Regions from separate parts of the Enterobacter sp. genome, predicted to be linked through region 4. Evidence: predicted binding sites of a transcription regulator. Region 4 holds the regulator's gene; each other region holds the start of a gene.
What was found. Region 4 encodes CRP, which controls carbon source genes, mostly activating them, when cyclic AMP is high. Its sites were predicted from a motif close to ATGTGANNNNNNTCACAT; they were not measured.
Positions count from the first base shown of each region.

Region 1: a site for CRP is predicted at 2,745-2,762, ahead of serC (3-phosphoserine/phosphohydroxythreonine transaminase). Genes of this name have one in related genera too.
Region 2: a site for CRP is predicted at 1,783-1,800, ahead of hpt (hypoxanthine phosphoribosyltransferase). Genes of this name have one in related genera too.
Region 3: a site for CRP is predicted at 2,157-2,174, ahead of epd (erythrose-4-phosphate dehydrogenase). Genes of this name have one in related genera too.

Region 1 is NZ_CDRQYH010000089.1:4,106-8,321, reverse strand. Features, by position in the region: gene cmk ((d)CMP kinase) at 1-18, opposite strand, end outside; gene aroA (3-phosphoshikimate 1-carboxyvinyltransferase) at 204-1,487, opposite strand; gene serC (3-phosphoserine/phosphohydroxythreonine transaminase) at 1,557-2,645, opposite strand; gene ACWYRJ_RS18710 (DUF421 domain-containing protein) at 2,808-3,500, opposite strand; gene ycaO (30S ribosomal protein S12 methylthiotransferase accessory factor YcaO) at 3,628-4,216, shown strand, end outside.
Region 2 is NZ_CDRQYH010000001.1:65,025-69,240, forward strand. Features, by position in the region: gene ACWYRJ_RS00300 (ABC transporter ATP-binding protein) at 1-286, opposite strand, end outside; gene can (carbonate dehydratase) at 394-1,056, shown strand; gene hpt (hypoxanthine phosphoribosyltransferase) at 1,118-1,654, opposite strand; gene ACWYRJ_RS00315 (glucose/quinate/shikimate family membrane-bound PQQ-dependent dehydrogenase) at 1,863-4,216, shown strand, end outside.
Region 3 is NZ_CDRQYH010000034.1:6,071-10,286, reverse strand. Features, by position in the region: gene tkt (transketolase) at 52-2,043, shown strand; gene epd (erythrose-4-phosphate dehydrogenase) at 2,369-3,388, shown strand; gene pgk (phosphoglycerate kinase) at 3,438-4,216, shown strand, end outside.
Region 4 is NZ_CDRQYH010000005.1:94,974-99,189, forward strand. Features, by position in the region: gene ACWYRJ_RS03235 (YccS/YhfK family putative transporter) at 1-1,521, opposite strand, end outside; gene crp (cAMP-activated global transcriptional regulator CRP) at 1,579-2,211, opposite strand; gene ACWYRJ_RS03245 (OsmC family protein) at 2,523-2,927, shown strand; gene ACWYRJ_RS03250 (phosphoribulokinase) at 2,994-3,863, opposite strand; gene ACWYRJ_RS03255 (YheU family protein) at 3,894-4,112, opposite strand; gene ACWYRJ_RS03260 (hydrolase) at 4,109-4,216, opposite strand, start outside.

The sequences.
Region 1 (4,216 bases), on a different contig from region 4:
CGGGGCAATTGCCGTCATCTTTTTCTCCTTAAATAAGGCATACCGTTTACATGAACGCCGCGCATTATACGCGTCAACGTGCGCAACTGTTACCTTTGCGTGCAAATTACGGATTGATTGAAGCAGAGTGTAGAAGAAATGAACGGAAGTGTTCGTCAGGAAGCGTAAGGAAATGCCGCATCAGGCGATGCGGCAAGGTGTTATCAGGCCAGTGTGCTAATGCGTGCCAGCTGTTCGAAGTAGTCCGGGAACGTTTTCGCCGTACATTTCGGGTCAAGGATGGTCACAGGCGTGTCTGACAACGCCACCAGCGAGAAGCACATCGCCATACGGTGATCGTTGTAGGTTCCGATCTCGGCAACCTGCAGTTTTGCAGGAGGCGTGATGCGAATGTAGTCTTCGCCCTCTTCCACCTCAGCGCCGACCTTACGCAGCTCAGTCGCCATCGCGAACAGACGGTCAGTCTCTTTTACGCGCCAGTTGTAGATATTACGCAGCGTGGTGGTGCCTTTTGCAAACAGCGCCGCAGTGGCAATGGTCATCGCCGCATCCGGAATATGGTTCATGTCCATGTCGATGGCCTTCAGATCGCCATGGGTACAGGCGATGAAGTCATCACCCCAGGTCACAACCGCGCCCATTTTTTCCAGCACGTCCGCAAAACGGATGTCGCCCTGCACGCTATTGCGACCAATACCGGTGACCTTCACGGTACCGCCTTTGATCGCGCCCGCAGCCAGGAAGTAAGAAGCCGACGAAGCGTCGCCTTCAACCAGATAGCTGCCCGGAGACTGGTACTGCTGTGCCCCACGCACCACGAAGCGCTGATAAGACTGGTTTTCCACCTCGACACCGAAGGTTTTCATCAGGTGCAGCGTGATATCAATATAAGGTTTGGAGACCAGCTCGCCTTTAATCGTAATAACCGTATCCTGCGGTGCCAGCGGCGCGGTCATCAGCAGTGCCGTCAGGAACTGGCTGGAGACGCTGCCGTCAACCTCGACGTGACCGCCGTTAAAACCACCGCGCAGACGCAGTGGCGGATAGTTTTCCTGCTCCAGATACTCAACCTGCGCGCCGCCCTGACGCAGTGCATCCACCAGATGGCCAATCGGACGCTCTTTCATGCGAGGTTCGCCGGTCAGCACAATGTTGTTGCGCCCAAGACACAGGGCCGCCGCCAGCGGACGCATCGCGGTACCCGCATTGCCCAGAAACAGCTCAAGCTCTTCATCCGTCTGCAGCGCGCCGCCGCTGCCGGTCACTTCGCAGCGGGTACGATCGTCGGAGAGAATGTAATGAACACCCAACGCTTTCAGCGCATTGAGCATATGGCGTACGTCATCGCTGTCCAGCAGGTTTGTAAGGACGGTGGTGCCGTTTGCCAGTGCTGCCAGCAGTAGAGCGCGGTTCGAGACACTTTTTGAACCAGGCAGATTAATGGTGCCATCTACCCGCGCGATAGGTTGTAACGTCAGGGATTCCATGAAAACTTAACTCTCAACTCAACATAATAAAAACCCCGCAGCAGGGCTACGGGGGTGAAAACAGCGCTATTAACCGTGGCGACGTTCGAAGTCGATCATGAAATCTGTCAGAGCTTTAACGCCTTCCAGCGGCATCGCGTTATAGATGGAGGCACGCATGCCGCCAACGACACGGTGACCTTTGAGCGAATGCAGGCCTGCCGCGAAGGACTCTTCAAGGAACACTTTATCCAGGCTGCTGTCCGCCAGCTGGAACGGCACGTTCATCCGGGAACGGTTAGCTTTCGCCACATCGTTGCGATAGAAATCGCTTTTGTCGATCACGCCATACAGCAGTTCTGCTTTCTGCTGATTCACCTTGTCCATCTGCGCCACGCCGCCGTTTTGCTTCAGCCATTTGAAGACCAGGCCGGAAAGGTACCAGGCAAACGTCGGTGGGGTGTTGAACATAGAATCGTTGTCGTTCAGCACGGTGTAATCAAGAATCGACGGGCAGGATGTATGTGCTTTACCCAGCAGGTCTTCACGCACGACGACGATAGTCAAACCGGCCGGACCGATATTTTTCTGCGCGCCCGCATAGATAACGCCGTAGCGGCTGACATCAATTGGCGCAGACAGAATGGTGGAGGAGAAGTCGGCGGCAACCACGACATCGCTGCCGAAGTTTGGCGTCTCGTCGATGGCAATCCCGTCAATGGTTTCGTTCGGGCAGTAGTGCAGGTACGCTGCGTTATCAGAAAGCTGCCACTCGCTCATTGGCTTCACGGCGCGCAGGCCATCAACGGTCACTTTTGCGTCGATAACATTCGGCGTGCAGTATTTATGCGCTTCTTTAACGGCGCTTGCCGCCCAGTATCCTGCATCAACGTAGTCTGCCGTCGTTTTGTCACCGAGGATATTCAGCGGAACGCCTGCAAACTGGCCGCGTCCACCGCCGTGGCAGAACAATACTTTGTAGTTCGAGGGAATATTCAGCAGATCGCGAAAATCCTTTTCTGCCTCTTCGGCCACCTGAATAAACTCTTTACCACGGTGGCTGATTTCCATCACCGACGTACCGAGACCGTTCCAGTCACAGAGTTCCTGTTGAGCCTGTTTAAGCACGTCTGCCGGTAACATTGCCGGACCTGAACTGAAATTAAAGACTTGAGCCATTTCCCCTCACCACGCTAAAAGCCATAAGTTATAACTGTGGATATCGGTTTTATCATTCAGTGACACGCGCCGCAATGTCTAAAACTTATGACCCGTGAAATGTGCCCCGCGTCACACAAAACAATCTGCCGCCTCGCCATGACAAAACCGACAAAATGGCTGTCAGGTGATGCGTTTGGCCCGGCTAACCTTCGTCCATTCCGGATTTGCACAGCGGGGGCATAATTGACGATCCCCCGGCTGCATCGCGAGCACATGGCTACATCTCACGCAGGCATACTCGCCTGACTCAGGTACGGTTCTGAAACGCTCGATCAGCATATCCGGCAGGATACACAGTCCCGGCTTCACCTCGTCGTCAGAATAGTAATAGACGCTGATCTGCCCGTTGGTCTCCATGATCGCCAGACGCACCTGCCCGAGCTGTTCAACGCTATTCAGTCGTAGCTCCATAAAGAACTCAAACTCGGTCATATTGGCGCTTTGTACATTTTCCCAGGCCAACTGCCCGTCCTCGACGATAACGACCGGCTTCCCCTCAAGCAGATCTTCCAGCTTTTCGCTTTTCGACATCAGCCACATGACAAGGCGATAAAGAAGCGCCAGTGAAACAAAAACGATAAACACCGGCACCATCGGCACATCATCATAGAAGGCGACATCCCCCGCCGCTGAACCCAGCGTCAGGATGATCAACACCTCAAAGAGCGACATCTGCCGTACGCCGCGACGGCCGGTGATTTTAAGAAACAGGAAGACAAGTACGAAGGTATACAGGCTGCGCAGCGCCACTTCGCCCAGAAATTCAGGAGGAACTTTATCAAACGCCATCCGCTGGAGATCAAATGCTTTCATTTTTCTATGCCTTAACAGTCAGTTACTGCCACTAAGCATAGCCCAGCCATTTATTTTCGCCGAAGATAGCACCCGTCACGCAAAACCCGTATCATTGCGCGCTTTACGTACGATAAAAGTGAACGCCATGACTCAAACGTTTATCCCCGGCAAAGATGCCGCTCTGGAAGATTCCATCGCTCGCTTCCAGCAGAAACTGACCGACCTGGGTTTTAACATCGAAGAAGCCTCCTGGCTCAATCCGGTGCCTCACGTCTGGTCCGTGCATATTCGCGATAAAGACTGTGCCCTGTGCTTTACCAACGGTAAAGGCGCGACAAAAAAAGCGGCACTGGCCTCTGCGCTGGGTGAGTATTTTGAGCGTCTGTCCACCAACTATTTCTTCGCTGACTTCTGGCTGGGCGAGACTATCGCTAACGGCCCGTTCGTTCACTATCCAAATGAAAAATGGTTCCCGCTGACCGAAGACGACGAACTGCCGGAAGGTATTCTCGACTCACGCCTGCGTGCCTTCTACGATCCAGACAACGAACTGACCGCCAGCATGCTGATCGATCTGCAGTCTGGCAATGAAGACCGTGGGATCTGCGCCCTGCCGTTCACCCGCCAGTCTGACGAGCAGACCGTTTATATTCCGATGAACATCGTCGGCAACCTGTATGTGTCCAACGGTATGTCCGCCGGTAACACCCGCAATGAAGCGCGCGTGCAGGGTC
Region 2 (4,216 bases), on a different contig from region 4:
GCACCGTCTCGAACGGGTTGAAGTTGAACTCCTGCGGTACCAGACCCAGTTGGCGCTTGGCGTTCACCACATCTTTTTGCAGGTCGTAACCAAAGACGCTCACCCGGCCGGACGTTTTGTTGACCAGCGAGCTGATAATCCCAATGGTGGTCGATTTCCCCGCGCCGTTCGGCCCCAGAAGCGCGTAAAAATCACCGGCCTCTACTTTAAGATCTATTCCGCGTAGCGCCTGAACGCCGCCCGGATAGGTTTTTTTAAGCTGTTCAAGCTCCAGTGCAATTGCCATGAAATTAACTTACCTTCAGTTCTGACACACGTTGTGTGGTTTCATTAAAAGTCGGGTTACCCTATAGTAGCGCAACGCAATTACTCGGTTACAGGTCGCTAACCTCCATGAACAACATAGATACACTCATCAGCAACAATGCACTATGGTCAAAAATGCTGGTGGAGGAAGACCCCGGATTTTTTGGAAAACTCGCGCAGGCGCAAAACCCACGCTTTCTCTGGATTGGATGCTCCGACAGCCGCGTACCGGCGGAGCGCCTGACAGGCCTTGAGCCCGGCGAACTGTTCGTTCACCGCAACGTTGCCAATCTGGTGATTCACACCGATCTCAACTGTCTTTCTGTTGTTCAGTATGCCGTTGACGTTCTGCAAGTCGAGCACATCATCATTTGCGGCCATTACGGCTGCGGCGGCGTGCAGGCGGCGGTTGAAAACACGGAACTGGGGCTCATTGATAACTGGCTACTGCACATCCGCGATATCTGGTTCAAACATAGCTCACTGCTGGGTGAAATGCCGCAGGAGCGTCGCATGGATACCCTTTGCGAACTCAACGTGATGGAGCAGGTGTATAACCTGGGCCACTCAACGATCATGCAATCAGCGTGGAAACGCGGGCAGAAGGTCTCTATCCACGGCTGGGCGTACGGAATTCACGATGGTCTGCTGCGCAATCTGGAAGTGACTGCCACCAACCGCGAAACGCTGGAGCAGCGTTACCGTTCTGGGATTGCCAACCTTCAGCTTAAGCATGTGAATCATAAATAAAGCCGGGGATGTTCTCCCTCTCCCTGCGGGAGAGGGCCGGGGTGAGGGCATCAGCCCGCAATTACTCGTCCAGCAATACCACTTTCCCAACATACGGCAGATGGCGATAACGCTGCGCGTAGTCAATGCCGTAACCGACGACGAATTCGTCAGGAATTGAGAAACCCACGAACTCTACCGGCACCTGCACTTCACGGCGGTCAGGCTTATCCAGCAGGGTGCAAATCGCCAGCGATTTTGGCTCACGCAGGCTCAGGATCTCGCGCACTTTTGACAGCGTATTGCCGGAGTCGATAATGTCCTCAACGATCAACACATCTTTGCCACGAATATCTTCATCCAGGTCTTTCAGGATTTTCACATCACGGGTGGTGGACATGCCGCTGCCGTAGCTGGAGGCGGTCATAAAATCGACTTCGTGGGGCACATGCACTTCACGGCACAGGTCTGCCATGAACATGAAAGAGCCACGCAACAGACCGACCAGCACCATTTCGCTGCCGCTGTCCTTGTAATGTTCGGTGATTTGACGACCCAGTTCGGCGATACGCGCTTTGATCTCGGCTTCCGGGATCATCACTTCAACAGTATGTTTCATATTACTAACCAAATGATTTTAATGAAAATCTCTCAATACGGATGAGTTAATATCCAGCACTGATACGCAAGCCCCTCATTATATCAGCAAATGGATAAGCCTGGCGTATGAGTTATAAAAAGCAAATATTGTGATTCCGATCACACTTGTTAATACCTATAATTAGTTGCTAGCAAATTATTAACAAAAACTGACGAGTACACTTTCTATGGCTGAAACAAACTCTAAACAGCCGCGTCTACTGGTGACATTAACAGCAGCGTTCGCAGCCTTCTGCGCGCTGTATCTGTTAATCGGTGGCGTCTGGCTGGTCGCTTTAGGCGGCTCCTGGTACTACCCGATTGCGGGCCTGGTGATGGTTGCCGTAACCGTCCTGCTGTTGCGTAGAAAACAATCCGCACTGTGGCTGTATGCCGCATTCCTTCTTGCCACCATGATCTGGGGCGTCTGGGAAGTCGGCTTTGACTTCTGGGCGCTGACGCCGCGCAGCGATATTCTGGTCTTCTTCGGTATATGGCTGATCCTGCCGTTTGTCTGGCGTCGCCTGATCGTGCCGTCCAGCGGTGCCGTTGCGGCGCTGGTAGTAGCCCTGCTGATCAGCGGCGGTATCCTGACCTGGGCCGGCTTTAACGACCCGCAGGAGATCAACGGTACGCTGAACGCAGAATCGACGCCTGCGGCGGCGATCTCTCAGGTCGCTGACGGCGACTGGCCTGCCTATGGTCGTAACCAGGAAGGCCAGCGTTACTCCCCGCTGAAGCAGATCAACGCGGACAACGTTAAAAACCTGAAAGAAGCCTGGGTATTCCGTACCGGCGACCTGAAGATGCCGAACGATCCGGGTGAACTGACCAACGAAGTGACGCCAATTAAAGTCGGCGATATGCTTTATCTGTGTACGGCGCACCAGCGTCTGTTCGCGCTCGACGCGGCCACCGGTAAAGAGAAATGGCACTTCGATCCGCAGCTGAACTCCAACCCGTCCTTCCAGCACGTGACCTGCCGTGGCGTCTCTTACCACGAAGCGCGCCCGGATAATGCGAGCCCGGAAGTCATTGCCGACTGTCCTCGCCGCATCATGCTGCCGGTCAACGATGGTCGCCTGTTCGCCATCAATGCCGAAACGGGCAAGCTGTGCGAAACCTTTGCCAACAAAGGTATCCTGAATCTGCAGACCAACATGCCTGACACCACGCCGGGTCTGTATGAGCCAACCTCACCGCCAATCATCACCGATAAAACCATCGTGATTGCCGGTTCGGTAACGGATAACTTCTCCACGCGTGAAACCTCCGGCGTTATCCGTGGTTTCGACGTGAATACCGGTAAACTGCTGTGGGCCTTCGACCCGGGCGCGAAAGATCCAAACGCGATCCCGTCTGACGAGCACACCTTTACCTTTAACTCGCCAAACTCCTGGGCACCAGCGGCGTATGACGCGAAGCTGGACCTGGTCTACCTGCCGATGGGCGTTACTACGCCAGATATCTGGGGCGGTAACCGCACGCCGGAACAGGAACGTTATGCCAGCGCTATCGTGGCGTTGAACGCAACCACCGGTAAGCTGGCCTGGAGCTACCAGACCGTTCACCACGATCTGTGGGATATGGATATGCCGTCCCAGCCGACGCTGGCGGACATTACTGTAAACGGTAAAACCGTGCCGGTGATTTACGCCCCGGCCAAAACCGGCAACATCTTCGTGCTGGATCGCAGCAACGGCAAGCTGGTTGTGCCTGCACCGGAAAAACCGGTACCGCAGGGTGCGGCGAAAGGCGATTACGTCAGCAAAACCCAGCCGTTCTCCGACCTGAGCTTCCGTCCGAAGAAAGACCTCAGCGGGGCAGACATGTGGGGCGCCACAATGTTTGACCAGCTGGTGTGCCGCGTGATGTTCCATCAGCTGCGCTATGAAGGCATCTTCACCCCGCCTTCTGAGCAGGGCACGCTGGTCTTCCCGGGTAACCTGGGGATGTTCGAGTGGGGCGGGATCTCCGTTGATCCTAACCGTCAGGTGGCAATTGCCAACCCGATGGCGCTGCCGTTCGTTTCCCGTCTGATCCCACGCGGTCCGGGCAACCCAATGGAACAGCCGAAAGACGCGAAAGGCAGCGGTACCGAAGCCGGCATTCAGCCGCAGTACGGCGTACCGTTCGGCGTAACGCTGAACCCGTTCCTGTCTCCGTTTGGTCTGCCGTGTAAACAGCCTGCCTGGGGTTACATCTCCGGTCTGGATCTGAAAACTAACCAGATCGTGTGGAAAAAACGTATTGGTACGCCACAGGACAGCATGCCGTTCCCTATGCCGGTTCCGGTGCCGTTCAATATGGGTATGCCAATGCTGGGTGGCCCAATTTCCACCGCCGGTAACGTGCTGTTCATCGCGGCAACCGCAGATAACTACCTGCGCGCGTACAACATGACCAACGGTGAGAAACTGTGGCAAGGCCGTCTGCCAGCGGGTGGACAAGCCACGCCGATGACCTATGAAGTGAATGGCAAGCAGTACGTTGTCATCTCTGCGGGCGGTCACGGTTCGTTTGGCACGAAGATGGGCGACTA
Region 3 (4,216 bases), on a different contig from region 4:
AACGCGCTGTCGTCAAGGGCATGGCCTTTAACAGTCCGATCTGGAGTTAAAATGTCCTCACGTAAAGAGCTTGCTAATGCTATTCGTGCGCTGAGCATGGACGCAGTTCAGAAAGCCAAATCCGGCCACCCAGGGGCCCCTATGGGTATGGCTGATATCGCCGAAGTCCTGTGGCGTGATTTCCTGAACCACAACCCGCAGAACCCGTCATGGGCTGACCGCGACCGCTTCGTGCTGTCCAACGGCCACGGCTCTATGCTGATCTATAGCCTGCTGCACCTCACCGGCTACGATCTGCCAATTGAAGAGCTGAAAAACTTCCGTCAGCTGCACTCCAAAACTCCAGGTCACCCGGAAGTGGGCTACACCGCTGGCGTAGAAACCACCACCGGCCCGCTGGGTCAGGGTATTGCTAACGCCGTGGGTATGGCGATTGCAGAGAAGACCCTGGCGGCGCAGTTCAACCGTCCTGGTCACGACATCGTTGACCACTTCACCTACGCGTTCATGGGCGACGGCTGCATGATGGAAGGCATTTCTCACGAAGTGTGCTCCCTGGCAGGTACCCTGAAGCTGGGTAAACTGGTTGCGTTCTATGACGACAACGGTATCTCCATCGACGGTCACGTTGAAGGCTGGTTCACCGACGACACCGCAGCACGTTTCGAAGCCTACGGCTGGCACGTTGTGCGTGGCGTTGATGGTCACGATGCTGACTCGATTAAACGTGCAGTAGAAGAAGCGCGCGCGGTGACGGACAAGCCGTCCCTGCTGATGTGCAAAACCATCATCGGCTTCGGTTCACCGAACAAAGCGGGTACGCACGACTCCCACGGCGCGCCGCTGGGCGATGCAGAAATCGCACTGACCCGCGAAGCGCTGGGCTGGAAACACCCTGCATTTGAAATCCCATCCGAGATCTACGCTCAGTGGGATGCAAAAGAAGTAGGCCAGGCGAAAGAAGCGGCCTGGAACGAGAAGTTCGCTGCTTACGCGAAAGCCTTCCCACAGGAAGCGGCTGAATTCACCCGTCGTATGAAAGGTGACATGCCGTCTGACTTCGACGCGAAAGCGAACGAGTTTATCGCTAAGCTGCAGGCGAACCCGTCTAAAATCGCGAGCCGTAAAGCGTCTCAGAATGCGATTGAAGCGTTCGGCCCATGGCTACCAGAATTCCTGGGCGGCTCCGCTGACCTGGCGCCATCTAACCTGACTCTGTGGTCTGGTTCTAAGCCAATCAACGAAGATACTGCCGGTAACTACATCCATTACGGTGTACGTGAATTCGGTATGACCGCGATTGCCAACGGTATCTCCCTGCACGGCGGTTTCCTGCCGTACACCTCTACCTTCCTGATGTTCGTTGAATATGCCCGTAACGCCGTGCGTATGGCGGCGCTGATGAAACAGCGTCAGGTGATGGTCTACACCCACGACTCCATCGGTCTGGGCGAAGACGGCCCAACTCACCAGCCGGTAGAGCAGGTGGCTTCCCTGCGCGTGACCCCGAACATGAGCACATGGCGTCCATGTGACCAGGTTGAATCCGCGGTGGCGTGGAAATACGGCGTTGAGCGTAAGGACGGTCCAACCGCGCTGATCCTCTCCCGTCAGAACCTGGCGCAGCAGGAGCGTACCCCTGAGCAGTTGGCGAACATCGCTCGCGGTGGTTACGTGCTGAAAGATTGCACGGGCCAGCCTGAGCTGATCTTCATCGCTACCGGTTCTGAAGTTGAGCTGGCTGTTGCCGCATGGGAAAAACTGACTGCCGAAGGCGTGAAGGCGCGCGTGGTCTCCATGCCGTCTACCGATGCGTTTGACAAGCAGGATGCCGCTTACCGTGAATCCGTTCTGCCTAAAGCGGTTTCCGCGCGTGTGGCAGTGGAAGCGGGTATCGCTGACTACTGGTTCAAATACGTGGGCCTGAACGGTGCCATCGTCGGTATGACCACCTTCGGTGAGTCTGCTCCGGCAGAGCAGCTGTTCGAAGAGTTCGGCTTCACCGTTGAGAACGTTGTCGCGAAAGCGAAAGAGCTGCTGTAATCGCCGTTTTGCCCGGTGGCGCTACGCTTACCGGGTCTACAAATGGCTCGAAAGTAGGCCGGGTAAGCGCTAGCGCGCCACCCGGCTTTTTTTGCGTCATTATTCCACCTAAAATGTGACGCAAGTCATATAGCTCTCTTATTCATCTGGACAGACATTCCTTTTATTCCCCGATTCGCTTATTCTTGCTGAAGCGTTTCAGTCGATTAAATGTTCGACAATTGACCAATCAATCGCAGTTTGTGACAGCAAGGATTCCCCTTCGGGCGTAGCTGGATTACTCTTTCAGCCACCTCAAACTCAGGGATTGCTTTGCAGGAGATCTATGACCGTACGCGTAGCGATTAATGGCTTCGGTCGCATCGGGCGTAACGTGGTTCGTGCTTTGTATGAATCCGGACGTCGGGCGGAAGTAACCGTGGTGGCAATCAATGAACTGGCGGATGCTGCGGGCATGGCGCATTTATTGAAGTATGACACCAGCCACGGACGTTTCGCCTGGGATGTGCGTCAGGAAAGAGATCTGCTTTTTGTGGGTGATGACGCTATTCGTGTTCTGCATGAGAACAGCATTTCCGGGCTACCCTGGCGTGAACTGAGTGTGGATGTCGTGCTTGACTGTACCGGTGTTTATGGCAACCGCGAACACGGCGAAGCGCATCTGACTGCAGGCGCGAAAAAAGTCCTGTTTTCTCATCCCGGCAGTAACGACCTCGACGCGACCGTCGTGTTTGGCGTCAACCAGCATGAGCTGCAGGCCGAACACCGCATTGTTTCCAACGCCTCCTGTACCACCAACTGCATTATTCCGGTCATCAAACTGTTAGACGATGCGTATGGCATTGAATCCGGCACCGTGACCACGATTCATTCCGCCATGCACGATCAGCAGGTTATCGACGCCTACCATCCGGATTTACGACGCACTCGCGCGGCGAGCCAGTCAATCATTCCGGTGGATACAAAACTGGCGGCAGGGATCACCCGAATTTTTCCGCAGTTTAATGACAGGTTTGAAGCGATTGCCGTGCGTGTTCCAACGATTAACGTTACTGCAATCGACCTTAGCGTGACGGTGAAAAAACCTGTAAAAGCCTGTGAAGTCAACCTGTTGCTGCAAAAAGCGGCACAGGGGGCATTTCATGGTATAGTTGACTATACGGAATTACCGTTGGTCTCAGTAGATTTTAACCACGACCCGCACAGTGCCATCGTTGATGGCACGCAAACGAGGGTTAGTGGCGCACACCTTATCAAGACGCTGGTCTGGTGTGATAACGAATGGGGCTTTGCTAACCGAATGCTCGACACCACGTTAGCAATGGCCGCTCAAGGTTTCAGGTAAGACGCATCGTGCGTCTGCAAAACTTTAAGAATCAACGAGAGGATTCACCATGTCTGTAATTAAGATGACCGATCTGGATCTGGCTGGTAAACGCGTTTTCATCCGTGCCGATCTGAACGTACCGGTTAAAGATGGCAAAGTGACCAGCGACGCGCGTATCCGTGCATCTCTGCCAACCATCGAACTGGCTCTGAAGCAGGGCGCGAAAGTGATGGTCACCTCCCACCTGGGGCGTCCAACTGAAGGCGAGTACAACGAAGAGTTCTCTCTGCTGCCAGTGGTTAATTACCTGAAAGACAAACTGTCCAACCCGGTTCGCCTGGTGAAAGATTACCTGGACGGCGTTGAAGTTGCGGCCGGTGAACTGGTTGTTCTGGAAAACGTTCGCTTCAACAAAGGCGAGAAGAAAGACGACGAAACCCTGTCCAAAAAATACGCTGCACTGTGCGACGTATTCGTGATGGATGCCTTCGGTACTGCTCACCGTGCACAGGCGTCAACCCACGGTATCGGTAAATTCGCAGACGTAGCGTGTGCCGGTCCTCTGCTGGCTGACGAACTGGAAGCGCTGGGTAAAGCACTGAAAGAACCAGCTCGTCCGATGGTGGCTATCGTTGGTGGTTCTAAAGTTTCTACCAAACTGACCGTTCTGGATTCCCTGTCTAAAATCGCTGACCAGCTGATCGTTGGCGGTGGTATCGCGAACACCTTCGTTGCCGCTCAGGGCCACAACGTGGGCAAATCTCTGTACGAAGCAGACCTGGTTGACGAAGCCAAACGCCTGCTGGGCACCTGCGATATCCCGGTTCCAACTGACGTTCGCGTCGC
Region 4 (4,216 bases):
TTGCGGCCAGAGCCAGACCATGCCGCCAAAGGCAATCAGGCAGCCGATCAGAGTATCAATCAGCCTGGCGACAATAAACTGTTCGCCATTGAGCGTAAGCAGCTGCAGGGTATATACCGCCGTCACCGTAAAGCCCACCATCGCCCAGCCGTAGTTTTTGCGGATAATTAGATAGCTCACCAGCGTGATCGCCAGCATCCCTGCAAGGGTATAGCCTTCCGGCACGTGGAAGTGCAGCGTCACGCCCGCAATGATCAGTCCGGCCATGGTGCCGCCCGCCCGGTGCAGAATACGCACCCGCGTGGCACCGTAGCCGTTCTGGGTGACAAACAGCACGGTCATTAAGATCCAGTAGGGCTTCGGCAGATGCAGCGCCATGCCCATCAGGCTGGCGGTACTGAGCATCACGCTAATCCTTGCGGCGTTGCGCAGGGCGGAAGATTTAAAAGAAAGATAGCTTTTGAGCGCGGGCAATAACGGCAGCCGTTTTTGCTTATCCGCCATCAGGTCTCGTGGATAAAGCGGACGCTGGGTGCGCAACACCCGGGCGATGCGGCTGAAGTGCCAGGCGGCAAACTGTCCGACCGGGTTATCCGGATGCTGGCGGGCGATTTTCTCCAGCGCGCCGAGCTGTTTATCCATGTTAAAGCGCGTGGGGTAGCGGTGATAGAGAATATCATCGGCCAGCACCCGCAGGCGTGCGGAGACGGACTGCGCGTTCCAGCGGATCACCGCTTCGGCGTGGCTGCGCTCGACCAGCTTTTGCACCTCCTGCGGATGATGAAGGCTAACGGAGATATGTTCCTGCAGATCGAGCCCGACCTGGAAGGTGCGCAGCAGCCGTTTGTATTCGTGATTCTTGTTGGCGGTGAGCATGTGTAGCTGCTGATAGCACTGGCTTATGAGATCCACCACCTTCTGCTGGCGCGTCAGCAGCGGCGGTAAGGATTTTTCCGGATCGGTATGCTGAGTGAGCAGGGTGTATTTGGCCTCGCAGTAATCCGCAAGCTGCACATAGAGCAGGCTCAGGGATTCGCGCAGCGGCTGTTCCCGCCACAGCCAGAACCAAAACCAGTTAAACAGCCCGTACCACAGCGTCCCCAGAGCGTAGATCAGCAGCGGCTCCCACACCGGCATATTCCCGGCGAGACTCAGCGTGAAGATGGCCGCAATCAGCGACGCGGGAAGCAGGCGAGCGTGCAGCGAACTGATTTCCGCCGTGACGCCGAGGGTCATCGCCAGCACGGTCAGGATCAGCGGCAGCGGGATATCACGAGCCAGTAAAAGCTGTACGGCGAGGCTACAGCCCGCAAACAGGCAGCCGCCAACGATCAGGCGTTTGAAAAAGCGCTTATGCGGCGTGTCCAGACCGGCGATGTTGCAGCAGGCGGGCACGAGGGAAAACAGCAGGCCCTGCTGAAGATGTCCGAGGATCAGACCTATGGCCACAGGAAGACACAACACCAGCGTTTGTCGCAGTGCGTAGTTAACTTCCGGGTGATAGATCAGCCTGCGCCACATGGGGAATAGAGACAAAAACGGCGTGACACCTGGCGATGGCACGCCGTTTAAGCGGAATTAACGCGTTCCGTAGACCACGATGGTTTTACCGTGGGCGGAGATCAGGTTTTGATCTTCCAGCATTTTCAGGATACGGCCCACTGTTTCACGGGAGCAACCGACGATCTGACCAATTTCCTGACGGGTAATTTTAATTTGCATGCCGTCCGGGTGGGTCATGGCGTCTGGCTGTTTCGCCAGGTTCAGCAGGGTCTGCGCGATACGGCCGGTAACGTCCAGGAAGGCGAGGTTACCCACTTTCTCTGAGGTGACCTGCAGACGGCGCGCCATCTGGGAAGAAAGACGCATCAGGATGTCAGGGTTAACCTGAATCAGCTGACGGAACTTCTTGTAAGAAATTTCAGCCACTTCACATGCTGTCTTTGCTCGAACCCAGGCGCTACGTTCCTGGCCCTCTTCAAACAGGCCCAGTTCACCGATGAAATCGCCCTGGTTCAGATAAGAAAGGATCATCTCTTTCCCTTCTTCATCTTTGATCAGCACTGCCACCGAGCCTTTAACGATGTAATACAACGTTTCCGCTTTTTCACCCTGGTGAATCAGCGTGCTCTTAGATGGGTACTTATGAATGTGGCAATGAGACAAGAACCATTCGAGAGTCGGGTCTGTTTGCGGTTTGCCAAGCACCATGCGCTGTTATCCTCTGTTATAAGCTGTCACCAGAGTCATCAGATGCATCCGGACTCTGGGGTTGCAATCGAATTCTTACCCATACCCTGGGAAGTCGGCTACCGTAACGTTTCGCAGCCAGTAAAGTTTGATGTCCTCTGCATACATGTGTAACGTCAATGTATTACTGTAGCATCCAGAGTGTTTTAGCATAGCTTTCGCCGCGTGTCTCCTGGTGTCTCGCTTCAGCATGATGCAGGTCGCCTTCCATTGCGAGAAATGTAACGCACGCGTAATCTGTCACCAAAAATGCAACGTTGGAGTTTAAGAATATGCAAGCGCGCGTGAAATGGGTTGAAGGTTTAACGTTCCTGGGCGAGTCCGCGTCAGGGCACCAGATTTTAATGGACGGTAACTCCGGCGATAAAGCGCCAAGCCCAATGGAAATGGTGCTGATGGCGGCAGGCGGATGCAGCGCCATTGACGTGGTGTCGATTCTGCAAAAAGGTCGTCATGACGTGACGGATTGTGAGGTTAAACTCACCTCAGAACGTCGTGAAGAGGCGCCACGTCTGTTCACTCATATTAACCTGCACTTTGTGGTCACGGGTAAAGAACTGAAAGATGCGGCGGTTTCACGTGCGGTGGACCTGTCTGCGGAGAAGTACTGCTCTGTAGCGTTAATGCTGGAGAAAGCGGTAAAAATCACGCATTCGTATGAAGTGATCGAGGCTTGATTGATGGGGCATCGTGCGTGTTGATGCCCTCACCCTAACCCTCTCCCACAGGGAGAGGGAACATGCTCACGCAATCTGTTTCCCTTCCATCAGTCGCTCCACCAGCGGCGTCATGATGAGCTCCATCGCCAGCCCCATTTTTCCGCCCGGTACGACCAGTGTATTCATGTGCGAAATAAACGAGCCCTGCAGCATGGCCAGTAGCCAGGGGTAATCAATGCCTTCGAGATTGCGGAAATGAATCACCACAAAGCTCTCATCCAGGGATGGGATACTTTTGGCGGCAAACGGGTTGGAGGTATCCACCGTCGGCACGCGCTGGAAGTTGATATGGGTGCGGGAGAACTGCGGCGTCAGGAAGTTGATGTAATCTTCCATGGAGCGTACCACCGAGTCCATTACCGCCTCTCGCGAATGGCCACGTTCGCTCATGTCGCGCGTCAGCTTCTGGATCCACTCCAGGTTCACGATAGGGACCACACCGACCAGCAGGTCCACGTGGCGCGCCACGTCGTGTTGCGGGGTGACCACGCCGCCGTGTAATCCTTCGTAAAACAGGACGTCAGTGGGTTCCGGCAGCGGTTGCCATGGGGTAAAAGTTCCCGGCACCTGATTCCAGGGAACGGCTTCATCATAGGTATGCAGATACTTGCGGGACTGCCCTTTGCCGCTCTGACCGTACTCGATAAAGGTTTGTTCCAGCAGGCCGAAGTCGTTGGCCTCCGGGCCGAAGTAGCTGATGTGTTTACCCAGATCGCGCGCCTTACGGATGGCCATGTCCATTTCCGGACGCGTGTAGCGGTGAAAGCTGTCGCCCTCGACCTCCGCCGCACGGAGATTCAGCTGGGCGAAAATCTTGCGAAATGCGAGGCTTGTGGTGGTGGTTCCCGCACCACTCGATCCCGTAACGGCAATAACCGGATGTCTGGCAGACATAGCAACTCCCTGACTGAAAAGGGTGGAAGATCAGCCGTGAAACGCGTTGCGGGGCATGATATTGACCGTCTCATGCAGTTCTGACCACACCAGCACCACGTCGCCGCTTTTCAGCTGGCGCTTTACATCGTTGACCTTTTGCTCAAGCGAGCGTTCCTGTTCACCATAATCGGTGCCTTCGCGTAATACAAAGCTTTCAATCAGATTATCGAGCGTTTCGGGAGCCAGATCCTGCCAGGGAATAATCATTTTGCACCGTCAAGATAAGGGGTTAGCCAGTCAGGAATACGCGCCTCAAGCCACATTTTCGGGCGGCGCAGCGTGCCGCCGATAAACCCGACGTGGCCGCCGTG